4 regions of the Neobacillus sp. BP17 genome follow, and region 4 is predicted to be linked to each of the others. Evidence: riboswitches for the same ligand, from Rfam matches in the RefSeq annotation. Region 4 holds a riboswitch; each other region holds the start of a gene.

Region 1 (3,148 bases), 1.5 Mb from region 4:
ATTTTACAAAGGGAAGCAAATGGCGGCTTTTGACGCACTCCAACAAGAGGGAATTTTGCCTTTAACCTTGGAGGCCAAAGAAGGTCTAGCCCTTATTAACGGGACACAGGCGATGACAGCTATGGGTGTGATCGGGTATTTGGAGGCAGAACAACTAGCACATGAAAGTGAGCTAATTGCAGCTATGACAATGGAAGGGTTAAATGGAATTATTGATGCATTTGCGGAAGAAGTTCATGTTGCTAGGGGTTATAAACAACAAATTGATACAGCCGCAAGAATCCGTGCTTATTTAAGTGATAGTTTATTAACTACACAGCAGGGCGAGTTACGAGTTCAAGATGCTTATTCTCTCCGCTGCATTCCACAGGTTCATGGTGCATCGTGGCAAGCTCTGGATTATGTGAAAGAAAAATTAGAAATTGAAATGAACGCGGCAACGGATAATCCATTAATCTTTGATAATGGGGAAAAGGTGATTTCTGGAGGAAATTTCCATGGACAGCCGATTGCTTTTGCAATGGATTTTATGAAAATTGCCGTGGCTGAACTGGCGAATATTTCAGAAAGACGGATTGAAAGATTGGTTAATCCGCAGTTGAATGATTTACCAGCATTCCTTAGTCCGCAACCTGGTTTGCAATCTGGGGCAATGATCATGCAATATGCGGCAGCAGCACTGGTATCAGAGAATAAAACACTTGCTCATCCAGCTAGTGTCGATTCCATCCCATCCTCTGCTAATCAGGAGGACCATGTAAGTATGGGTACAATAGCATCAAGGCATGCCTATCAAATTATCCAGAATGCACGAAGAGTTGTGGCAATTGAACTGATTTGTGCGATGCAGGCGGTGGAGATTCGCGGGATTGATAAAATGGCTGCAAATACTAGATTGTTTTACGACAAGGCACGCGAACAGGTAGCATCCATTAAACAAGATAGGGTATTCTCAAAGGATATTGAAAAAGCTGCTTATTGGCTTAAGTCAATCGATTTTTCACCATTTATTAGAAACTTAAGGATTGAAAAGGGACAATTCTAAAAATGATTTCTTCATAAAAAGAAGGCGTGAGATGCTCACGCCTTTTATTCTGTCTGATCATTTAGTAAGCGGGCAGTATCTCCTCGATACTCATCCTCGTTTTCTACACGATTTTTAAACGCTTCACGTACAACTAGGAATTCTTCGTCACCAACTGCTTCTTTCGCATGTTTTTCTGTTAAACTGCCTTCCGGGAAGTTTCCTGGATGGTTTTTCTTTTTATGTTCAAAATGTTCTCCACGTGCCAATTACAACACTCCTTTCGTCTACGCAAGTATCATTCCCGAAACAGAGTGAAATAATTACTTTTTTAATTCCTTCCACAAAAAAGAAAAAGCTGAATGACAGTGGAATCTTTTTAATAGATTCAATCTTCACCAGCTTTTTGTTTGGTGGAGTCTGGCTTGCATATGCGATCCAAAAAATACCCTGCAAACACAATAAATGCAATCGGAATTGAAAAATTCAACACATGGATAAAGGTCATTGTATGAAATCACCACCTACTCTAGAATATTAATAATATTCGGAAAATTATTTTATTGTTTACATTATATGCCAATTTTCACGGTTTAGACAAATATTTAAGTTATATGTTGGAAAAGTATTTTGGTTTTGGTTAACGAAGGGAATAAACAACAAGCTTTTTTCCAAAAATTAACTATTTTGACAGATGGTGTTTAGATTAAAAGTCTTAATTGGGATATTTTTGTAGAAATATGGTATAATTTGTTATAAATAATTGTGTGAAAATTTAATCAATACGACAAATTACAACAACCAACTAAAATAGGACTAGATATAATATCAATAAAGATTAAGTAAATTGTCCTATCGAATTCAGTGACTTAAGGTTTATTAAATGTCAGAAAAAGGCAAACCTGTTGAAAAGCAGGGACGCAAAGCCGAGGGTCTAAGGCAGGTTTTTTGCTAGGATGGCCGGGCTACCTGGAATACATTCTGTATTTTAGGAGTGAGTAAAGTGGTTATTACGAAAAATGAATTTGAAGTAATCGATCAGGAATGGATTGCACTCATATTGGAAGCAAAGGACTTAGGGTTATCCATAGAAGCAGTTCGTGATTTCTTGGTCACAGAGAGATGATAAGACACACATGGCAGTACAAAAAAAGCATTCTACACAAAAATAACTTTTTTGTAGAATGCTTTTTTTTTCAATAAGATTGTTTTATTTCTACTTATCATTTTGATTAATTCGCCATTTGTTAAATTCAAGGAAATCTCGAAATTGTTCCTTAGAAACGCCCGAATTCATTGCGTCCTTGACTAGATTCATCCAATCAATATCTAGTTCCTCTTTATTAATCTCTTCATGTATCAAGTGATCTACAGGAATATTTAAAACAACAGCGATTTTTTCTAGAAACTTTATAGAAGGATTCTCTTGTTTGTTATTTTCAAGGTTACTTAAATAAGATTTAGCCACACCTGCTTGAGCAGCAAGTTCGGAAAGTGACATCTTTCTATCTAAGCGAAATTTTTTTACGCGATCACCAATCATTAGTCTCACACCCAATTATTATTCACTCTACATTAATTCTATCAAAAAGAATAAGAAAGCACCATATTAAGAACAAATTAATAAGGAAAATATGTACTTTATGAAATAATATAGATAAAGTATTTTTGAAAAAATATCAGGATAGAGTTATATTAAAAGTGTTGCCTATTGCGGCATGTTTTATAATTTATTAGTGGTATGTTTTTAGTCGAATAACAATTTTGATTTGCATACATAAAAATAAATAAAAAGGAAGGGGACCCTACAATAATGATTGTCCTTAAATCACAACGTGAAATAGAAGCAATGAAAAAGGCAGGGGAAATTCTAGCTGCCTGTCATAAAGAAATAGCTAAATTGATTAAACCAGGTATTACCACTTGGGAAATTGATGCCTTTGTGGAAGAATTTCTTAAGAAAAAAGGTGCGACTCCAGAACAAAAAGGCTATAAGGGCTATGAATATGCGACATGTGCAAGTATAAATGACGAAATATGCCACGGCTTTCCACGGAAAGAACCTTTAAGCGAAGGGGATATTGTGACGGTAGACATGGTTGTTAATTACAACGGTGCGCTAGC
Region 2 (3,148 bases), 1.8 Mb from region 4:
GTTGTGTCAAGGCTTTTGCCGATGAAAAACTGCTTGTGCCTCGATTGCAAATCTCGTGCGGTTACATCATTAATAATGGTATAGCCAAAAATGTAATCCAATGCCTCATCTTTTTTTATTGCCCGCCCCTTTTTACCAATGATGACGGCAAGCTCGCCTTCATAATCAAGTTGAGCCGTTATATTTTTGTGATTTAGGACCATTTCATTAGGCCCAATAACTGTTGTTGGTGCTTTTGTAAAGACCATAATATGTTCAGGGATATCGGCCTCACTCCCCATTTCAATCGCATGTTCTGCGTAATTTTTCCCTACACAAAAAATATTCTTACTCGGTCTCGGAATAGGAGCAAGCAAAGTTACCTGTTCAATTGGGACGTAAAAAGATGAAGTTTGTCCGCAATTAGTAACCCAATCAAGAACCTCTTTCACCTTTTCAATAAAGAGATCTCCTAAGTCGATACATTTAAGCAGGGAAGGAGGAAAACTTCTTATGCCCATTCTTTCTTCTTCAGCAAGGTTTAACAAAAGGACTGCGGCCTCAGTTTGGTCAAGCAATCCAACGAACAATTCATTGTTATATTCTACTGTCACAAATTTCACTCTTTTTCACCTCAATATGATTGTCTCACAATTAATATATTAAAAGAAATAACTCCCTCGAACAAATTTAGTGAACAAGAAAAAGCCGAACCCTATTTAAAGGAAATTCAGCCCCTAACCATTCATAAATTTAATGCCTCTTATTACCTGAGATTATTTAAACAATGACGCTGGAATATGAATCCCTGATGCCTCTAGGCGATCATAAAATTTGGGGCGGACACCAGTCGGTATAAGTTGTCCAATAATTTTCCCCTCAGAATTAATTCCTTTTTGTTTAAAGGAAAAGATGTCTTGCAGAACGATATTTTCTCCTTCCATTCCTTGAACTTCAGTAATATTGATAATTTTCCTTGTTCCATCCATTAAACGAGTTTGCTGGATAATCACATCGATTGCTCCTGCAATTTGCTCTCGAATGTCTTTAATAGAATTATTCAATCCTGCTAAAAGGACCATGGTTTCCAAACGGCTAATCATATCCCTTGGACTATATGAGTGCCCTGTAGCAAGTGAACCATCATGGCCAGAATTCATTGCCTGAAGCATATCAAGCGCTTCTCCACCACGGATTTCTCCGATAATAACACGGTCAGGTCTCATTCGTAACGATTTCTTGAGAAGCTCTCGAATCGAAATGGCTCTTTTACCTTTTATTTCGGAAGGTCGAAGTTCTAGTGAGATTACATGACCCTGTCCCAACTGAATTTCGGCAGCATCCTCAACCGTTACGATTTTTTCTTCATCAGGTATAAAATTGGAAAGGGCATTCAGAGTGGTTGTTTTACCAGACCTCGTACCACCGCTAACAAACATATTCAAGCGGGCTTTCACGCATGCATCTAGAAAAAATGCCATTTCTTCTGTCACTGTCCCAAAGTTGATTAGATCTTCAATTTGGTAGGGATCCTTTGAAAATTTCCTGATTGTAATGGCTGGTCCATTTAATGCAAGGGGAGGAATGATGGCATTAACACGTAAGCCATTAGGCAGCCTAGCATCTACCATTGGCGAACTTTCATCGATTTTCCATCCAAGTGGGGCAAGAATTTTGTCTATCATTGTCTTGACATGTTCATTGTCACGGAATTGTACTGACGTTAATACCAATTTTCCTTTACGTTCACAGTACACCTGGTTAGGTCCATTTACCATAACCTCTGAAACATCTTCATCTAAAATAAGGGGATTTATGGGTCCAAAACAGGTTAAGTAGTCGATTAGTTTCCACCTCCATAAAATAGAGATAGTCCCGCCTTTACCAAAGGGGGGATAGAATTCATAGAATATCCATAGATACATAGAACAACTATGCAGACATGAATATCCATTATGAAACACCCTAATCTTTCGGTAACTGGCTGGCTTAGTGCAAATGCACCTTAGCCCCTATAGCTTTGCGTCACTGATTTTCATCAGGTTTGCCTTTATCGAGAAACAGTGTTTATTTCCGACTGATCTCTTACTCATATAATAGTCCCTTTCTAAACAACCGAAAACCCAACTTATTTATTATTTTCTGTACAAGCAAATAGGTAATTATAACTATTTCTAATCGATCGTTCTACAAATGAATATTAAAAATCGTATACGATTCTTGATTTCAATAATTTTGGGCGTATCAATCACATTACCTTTACCCATACATAGGATGTAGAAGATACTATGAAAAAAGGGTGTTGAAAATGCCAGCAATTGTTGGAGTTGCACAGGTCATTACGCTTGGCAGCAGTTCTGTTTTCCATATTGGCGATGTATATAAAATTATGCCATTTTCTACCGCAAAAACATTTTCTGGCGCTGGTTCCTTTAACACTGGGGAAAGCTTACAACTTCAAAATAATGTAAGTTCAACTAATACAAGTGATTCAGATGTTTACGATCAAGGGATTGCACTTAATGCTTAATGAATGGGTGATTTTAAATGAACTTTTATATCCAGCAGTCCATTCAGATTAATTTCATAAAAATTGGCGGGATTACCAATTCCTCAGTCTTACAAATAGGCAGTGCTGGGATTATTAAACCGATGGCTCATTTATATAATACTGGCGGATTTACTGGACCTGCACCACAAACAATCAAATCTTCAGGCTCTTTATTAGGGACACCATCAGTGCCCCTACAAGCCGCAGTAAGAAAACAGGATAAATAGGCCGCCGATCTTATGATAATCAATACGTTTATTGGAGAAATAATTGTGAGGTGATTACATGTATCAGGATTATTCCCAATATCTTCAATGGCTGCAGATGTGTATTCAAGCTCAGGAGCAAAGAATTCAGTCTTTAGAGAGCACTCTCCAAAAAATGCAAGCAGAAATCAAACAATTATATGAAAAACAGGCCATCCATGTAGACAAAATTGAGTATAAATTTGATCAACTAAAGGTAGAGACTCTTGAAGGTACGTTAAACATTGGTCTAAATCCATCCGAATTAGCAGGAATTGAAGACTTTGCCGTACAAAATCAATCCTTATCCACCCCAATATCACCAAAAGATCAAATGCAAAGATCAATGAAAATCGAGGAAGCCATTTATAGA
Region 3 (3,148 bases), 2.9 Mb from region 4:
AAATAAAGTTCACATTATTTTAGCTACATTAAATACTTAATGTAAAATGATAGGAGAGGAGTGATATCAAATGAAAGCACAAGTGATTAAAAAATTTGGTGATCCATCTGTTTTTGAGATGGCTAAGGTTCATAAGCCTGAGGCAATTCCTGGGCATGTTGTTATTCATGTAAAAGCAACAAGTGTAAATCCAATTGATACAAAAGTTCGGTCTGGAGTGGTATCTGCAATTGCACCAGAATTTCCAGCGATATTACACGGCGATGTAGCTGGAGTAGTTGTAGAGGTTGGAGACGGAGTATCAGAGTTCAAGATTGGTGATGAAGTCTTTGGTTGCGCAGGTGGTGTGAAAGGAACAGACGGTGCCCTAACTGAGTATATGCTTGCGGATGTGCAGCTTCTAGCTATTAAACCAAGAAATTTAACGATGGCACAAGCAGCGGCGCTTCCTCTCGTAACGATTACAGCATGGGAGTCACTTTATAATCGTGCGAATATTCAAAACGGCCAAACGGTCCTTATTCATGGAGCTACAGGCGGGGTAGGTCATGTCGCCATTCAACTAGCAAAGGTAGCTGGAGCAAAAGTATATACTACAGCTTCATCTGAGGAAAAATTAAACATTGGACAGCGTTTAGGTGCAGATGTGGCCATTAATTATCGAGAACAGTCAGTGGAGGAGTATGTAATAGAACATACAGATGGAAAAGGGTTTGACGTTGTGTTCGATACAGTCGGTGGCGAAAACCTAGATCGATCTTTCCAAGCTGCTGCCACTTACGGAACCGTATTATCCATCGCAGCACGCTCAACGCATGATTTGTCACCTCTGCATGCTAAGGCACTATCATTACATATTACCTTTATGATTTTAAAAATTATGAATAAGGAAAAAAGGCAGGAATATGGGAACATATTACGAAAAGTATCGAATCTTGTAGAGGAAGGGAAACTTCAGCCTTTAGTAGATGAAACGGTTTTTGATTTTGATCAAGTAAATGAAGCACATACTTTTTTGGAATCTAATAAAGCAATTGGAAAGATTGTATTGATAAATAAATGGTAAAATTGTTTTTTTTCTAGAATAAGATTTGATTCTAATTGAAGAGCATTACTGGATTTTTGTTGATAGCAGACTCAAAAAAGCAATAAAATAGTGTAAATGTCTGTGTTAATAAAGATTATGGGAGAAACTAGTTAAAATAATGAAGGTATATAAGTTAAAGAATAACTTTAAAGGTTTAAAAAAGGGAACACAATTCTATTTGATTGCTGAATCTGAATTTATTGGAGTAAAAGATTTTGTTTTAAGAACGGAAGACTTAGCTGTCAGGATTTCAATATATGAAAGGGAACTTCATAAAAATTTTATTTTATTTAAATATGGTTGAAGGGTTTAAACAGTCAATTCTATTTTAAATTTCTACTAGTTTAAATTAGTCTAATGAGGCTCACTTTAAAAGGTCGTTGAAGGAAAAAGGATGCTATAACGGAAAAATCAGAGCTGCCAATTTTGGCAGCTCTTCTAACAACATCCATCATATTAAGAATCAAAAAAAGTTCCATTCAAGGCCATTGTAATATTACTGGTTAACACTCTTTTTGTTATTAGAGAGATGCCAAGTAAAGAAGTGTTTAATCTTCTCCTCTTTTTTCAGAACTTCGCAAAAAACTTCCGCTGCATATTGATTAAAGAACGAACAAACCATTCCTTCTTTTTGTCCACAGCAACTATAAAACGAAAATCTTTTAAATTTTAAATTACTAAAATGATGATACATTTCATAGTTAATATATCCGTTTGGATAAAGATCAACAATTAAATGAAAGTAAGGAAAGGCATTCTTCACCTCAGGCTCTAAGTCCATTTTATCCCAATTTAATTTCACATCAATAAGAAGGCGAATACAATCGTCAAGTTCTTGAACTCCCCAGTCTTGATCTAGTATTGCATATTCCAAATTGATTTTTTTCATAATCTAGCCTCCTAAAATAAGTCCTATTTTAGGCAGCCCAGCCATCATAGTTTAAAACCTTAGACCCGTAGCTTTGCGTCCCAATCTTTCGAAAAGTTTGCCTTTATCTATAAACGATATGTAAATTATATTACAATTTTTTCAAAAATTACAAAATAAAGTTCTACAAATACCGACGTTTTATGAAAAAATTAGAAATCAATTCCCATTTCAAATATATTGTGAGTAGGTGGAAGAAGGGATTCTTGCCAGTAAATCGAATATTTAATTGTCGGAATATTAAAAATGAATGGTGGTGGTTGTATGTCTTCTCCTAGATCTAGGTTTGAAATGATTAATGGAATGGAAGTTCATTTTACAGAATGGGGAGATCCACAGAAACCAGCTGTGGTTTGTTGGCACGGTTTAACTCGAAATGGGCGAGACTTTGATACTTTAGCCCGCCATCTATCCCAAAACTACTATATCCTTTGTCCGGATACAATTGGGCGGGGATTGAGCCAATGGAGTTCTTCCCCCGAAAAGGACTATTGTTTTGAAAACTACAGTAACCTGGCGATTCAATTATTGGACCATTTAGGAATCGAACGGGTCCGATGGGTTGGGACCTCAATGGGTGGAGCCATTGGAATGCGTATTGCTGGAACGCTTAATCATCAGAACCGGATTTCACATTTAGTTTTAAATGACATTGGAGCAGGTGCTTCTGAAAATGCTGTTCAGGATATTGAAGGCATTAAACGAATTATTAGCTATGTAGGGAATCCACCGCAATTTAAAACCTTTAGTGAATTAAAGAAGTATTATCAAACCATTTATACCACATTTGGTCTTTCGAATGAAGAGGAGTGGAATGATTTTACCCAATACTCATGTAGAAGAAGCGATGAGGGTGGAATGAGTCCTGATTATGATCCAAACATTGCTTTGCAATTTCAGCACACAGAAGATCTAAACTTATGGAACTACTGGGAAGCAATTCAATCAAAAATATTACTCATTCGAGGAGAAATTTCCGACGTTCTTCCTCTTGATGTTGCGGAAAAAATGAAGCAAAAACCAAACTGTCAAATGGTAACGATTCCAAAACTTGGTCATGCCCCAGCTTTAAATACGGAAGAGCAAATTAGCCTTATTGAGAATTTTCTTCGGTAAATTGAAAGTTAATCTAT
Region 4 (3,148 bases):
TAATATCCCATCCCTTATTAATATATTTTCTCTTTTTATTTTCTCATTTATTTTATATAAAATGTATTTGTCAATTTATGTTAAGTGCATAGTACTTTTATCACATTACATGGCAACTGTATTATTAAACTATATTTCCACTCTCTTTTCTAGTGCTTTTATGAATTTGGAAATAATTTGGTAAAAAATACAGAAAGATTTATTTAAATAAGAAAGTCAATAATATTAAGATTGTTGTCGATAAATGTTGAATTTGTAAAGTTTATTTAAATATTATACCAGAATTTATACATTTTATCTGAAGAATAATATTTATAGTTCATACGTGTAAAAAATATTAATTATTTTATATATATCATTCGTGTTTTGGAAAGTCTTGAGGGAATTTTATTACCCTTATAGGCTGATACTTTTTGTTACACCAACTTTCTATTATTGGTATACCTTTAGTCATGATTTTGGATAATAATAAAAGGTATGCTTAAATCTATGGTATTAATGGAGTTACCATTGGGATGCTGCTGAGGAAACTGATTTTATGCGGTATAGAAAAAGTACTCAATATTTTCTTAATGACGATTTGAGTAGACTCCTCCCTCCACAAGATGATTCTTCCTCGATATTCCAATCGATTATTACATGAAAGTGAATATGGAAGGTTTTCAGGATATTGTAAATGGCTGTGGGTGGAGTTACTGTGCAGAATGATTTAGACTTTACCGAAGCGGGCTTCCACTTTAAAAAGGGAGAGCTAAATCTAAATGGCAAAAAGGCTTTAGCCTTCTCTCGAATGAGGCATGAAGATCCTCGAGGTGACTTTGGTCGTCAAACACGACAACGTCAAATTATTCAAGGGGTCATTAAAGAAGGAAATCAATTTTAAGGCACATAAAGCCCCTTTCAAAATCAATGGTTAAAACTGTTCAAAAATATTTAACTCATCAATGGATAATACTTCTTCATGGTTATCATCTTCTAAAAATTAGCACTCATCTAACAATTATTTCCAACTAAAATTTGAACTAATAGAAATTGATAAGTCATTACCAAAAAGTCACATAGTTTTTGAAGCATTCACTAATTTCTCCTCTGTCCTATTTCCCCTTATTTTTAACCCTTTATATTAAATCCATAGTATCCGAAATTCGGGTAATCTTCCATTCCACACAGGAAGTTTATACCACAGTAAAACAAGTAATGGCGATGTATAAGCAAAGACAGCAGCAAGCAAACACTTAATTGCTACTCTCTTGCAATATATAGTCTCTAAACCCCGTTCTCCCCTTCCGTTTTGTTTAATTATATGTAATTAACTTATTATGAAAAATAAAAACAACCCCAAAAGTTGAGGTTGTTTAGAAAACGCTTTCAAATTATCGTTGTGATTCAAGTAGTTGGTCTCCTCTTTTAGCTGCAACCATAAGACTCATTACTGTAAGCATAGAGAACGATCCAACAAATAAGCCTGCAATAAAGATAACCATAGTATAACCTCCCAGAGTATATTCATAATCCGTCGTAAGGTGATCATATTCGGCAGCTGGCTGGCATAGTTTTAGAACCTTAGCCCCTTTAGTTTTGCGCCTCCACTTTTCAATGGATTTGCCCTTTCGTACGAACTATGTGCTTTCATTGATAATATACTAATTGTTTCTAGTAATAAATAGAGCAATTAACCTATTTATATGTTAATAATCTGGCAATTGCAAACTCTTTCATTATTGATTCTGTTCGACAATGCCATGAATTTTGTAACTATTCATCGAACGATTTAATGATACCCGTTCATCCATACGTGGTTAAATAGTGATAAGCAACCTGTTTCGGAAGTGGAGTGATCACATGGCAGAGAAAGAAGATGGGAGAAATTTCGGCAGGGGCTGCCTTTGGGGGATTCTTTTATCCATTCCTTTATGGGTAATCGTCTATTTTATCCTACGTAAGATCTTTCACTGAGGAGAGGCATTCTCCTTCTAATTGAAAAATAGTAAATAATAGATTGAGCCCTCCACCTTGGAATGAAAAATTTAATCAGTAGATTTGTCGAAAATATTTTGTATATTATTTGCATATTTCTACTTTATTCCCATCCTTAATTGGTTATCATATAAAAAAAGAAACTGAAAGCGTTTACAAATATACTAAAAAACTGAACCGTGCATTACCTGATTTATCTACAACTAACAATAGGAGTGGATTTCATGGACAAGCAAGGGAATCTTTTATTAGGATTATTGTGGGGGACGTCTTTAAGTGTTCCATTATGGTTTGCGTTTTTCGGTTGGATTAAATTAGTTATTCAAATGATTCATTAATAATGTAGATATCAATATAATAAAGTAAATATAATGTACTAGATTCCAAATCAAGACTCCCGCCTTATGATAGATTTTCAAAAATCTATCACAAAACGGGAGAATTTAGAATGCAAAAAATATTTCATCTTAGGTATGAGGAACGATGATCAGTTACGATATTTTTTCCTGATACGCTGTTACACCAAGTGCAATCGCCCCGGTTAGCCCGGCTTGATCCCCTAGATGTGGCAGGACAATGTATTGGTCGATTTCTCCCTTTGTTAAGGCTGAAACGGGAACGTATCCATTTAATAGCTCCAGCACCCGCTCACGAACAAGCGGCAGTAGTTGTTCTTGTTTTGAAACTCCTCCGCCAACGATGATTTTCTTAGGGGACAGGATTAAGATATAATTCATTAATGCCTGTGCTAAATAATAGGCTTCTAGCTCCCATACCTCCATTTGCTCTGTGAGCAGCTTCCCTTCTTGATTCCATCTTTTTTCAATTGCTGGTCCAGCTGCCATTCCTTCTAGACAATCTCCATGGTACGGGCATACACCCTCAAACTGATCATCAGGATGACGCCTTACAAGGATATGCCCCATTTCCGGATGAGTGATTCCCAGAAGAAGCTTTCCGCCGATCACCGCTCCTACACCAATCCCCGTTCCAACCGTCATGTAGACACAGCTATCCAAGCCTTGCGCCGCGCCCCAGGTATTTTCCGCCAAGGCTGCAGCTGTCACATCGGTATGAAACCCAACAGGCACATCGAAATGCTTCTTAATTTCACCGGTTATGTTGTAATTTTTCCACGGAAGCTTCGGTGTCTCGGTAATGAACCCAAAGG

Evidence for each region. A riboswitch is a leader RNA that binds a small molecule or an ion and turns the genes downstream of it on or off. The one in region 4 is predicted to bind cyclic di-GMP.
Region 1: it holds a riboswitch for cyclic di-GMP, as region 4 does, so the genes downstream of both, AC4QJR_RS05340 (anti-repressor SinI family protein) here and AC4QJR_RS26425 (DUF3789 domain-containing protein) in region 4, are expected to answer to the same signal.
Region 2: it holds a riboswitch for cyclic di-GMP, as region 4 does, so the genes downstream of both, AC4QJR_RS07035 (TadA family conjugal transfer-associated ATPase) here and AC4QJR_RS26425 (DUF3789 domain-containing protein) in region 4, are expected to answer to the same signal.
Region 3: it holds a riboswitch for cyclic di-GMP, as region 4 does, so the genes downstream of both, AC4QJR_RS12175 (hypothetical protein) here and AC4QJR_RS26425 (DUF3789 domain-containing protein) in region 4, are expected to answer to the same signal.

What each region holds. Positions count from the first base shown of each region.
Region 1 is NZ_CM184198.1:1,126,821-1,129,968, forward strand. It holds gene hutH (histidine ammonia-lyase) at 1-1,045, shown strand, start outside; gene AC4QJR_RS05335 (hypothetical protein) at 1,090-1,293, opposite strand; cyclic di-GMP riboswitch class I at 1,910-1,997, shown strand; gene AC4QJR_RS05340 (anti-repressor SinI family protein) at 2,028-2,150, shown strand; gene AC4QJR_RS05345 (helix-turn-helix domain-containing protein) at 2,241-2,567, opposite strand; gene map (type I methionyl aminopeptidase) at 2,838-3,148, shown strand, end outside.
Region 2 is NZ_CM184198.1:1,472,946-1,476,093, reverse strand. It holds gene AC4QJR_RS07040 (fumarylacetoacetate hydrolase family protein) at 1-602, opposite strand, end outside; gene AC4QJR_RS07035 (TadA family conjugal transfer-associated ATPase) at 756-1,904, opposite strand; cyclic di-GMP riboswitch class I at 1,952-2,038, opposite strand; gene AC4QJR_RS07030 (spore germination protein) at 2,288-2,509, shown strand; gene AC4QJR_RS07025 (spore germination protein GerPB) at 2,527-2,757, shown strand; gene gerPC (spore germination protein GerPC) at 2,816-3,148, shown strand, end outside.
Region 3 is NZ_CM184198.1:2,520,082-2,523,229, forward strand. It holds gene AC4QJR_RS12165 (macrolide family glycosyltransferase) at 1-2, shown strand, start outside; gene AC4QJR_RS12170 (zinc-dependent alcohol dehydrogenase family protein) at 71-1,066, shown strand; gene AC4QJR_RS12175 (hypothetical protein) at 1,584-1,976, opposite strand; cyclic di-GMP riboswitch class I at 2,005-2,088, opposite strand; gene AC4QJR_RS12180 (alpha/beta fold hydrolase) at 2,280-3,131, shown strand.
Region 4 is NZ_CM184198.1:5,414,916-5,418,063, forward strand. It holds gene AC4QJR_RS26415 (IspD/TarI family cytidylyltransferase) at 1-1, opposite strand, end outside; partial or broken gene AC4QJR_RS26420 (LCP family glycopolymer transferase) at 613-871, shown strand; gene AC4QJR_RS26425 (DUF3789 domain-containing protein) at 1,374-1,484, opposite strand; cyclic di-GMP riboswitch class I at 1,533-1,617, opposite strand; gene AC4QJR_RS26430 (ROK family protein) at 2,469-3,148, opposite strand, start outside.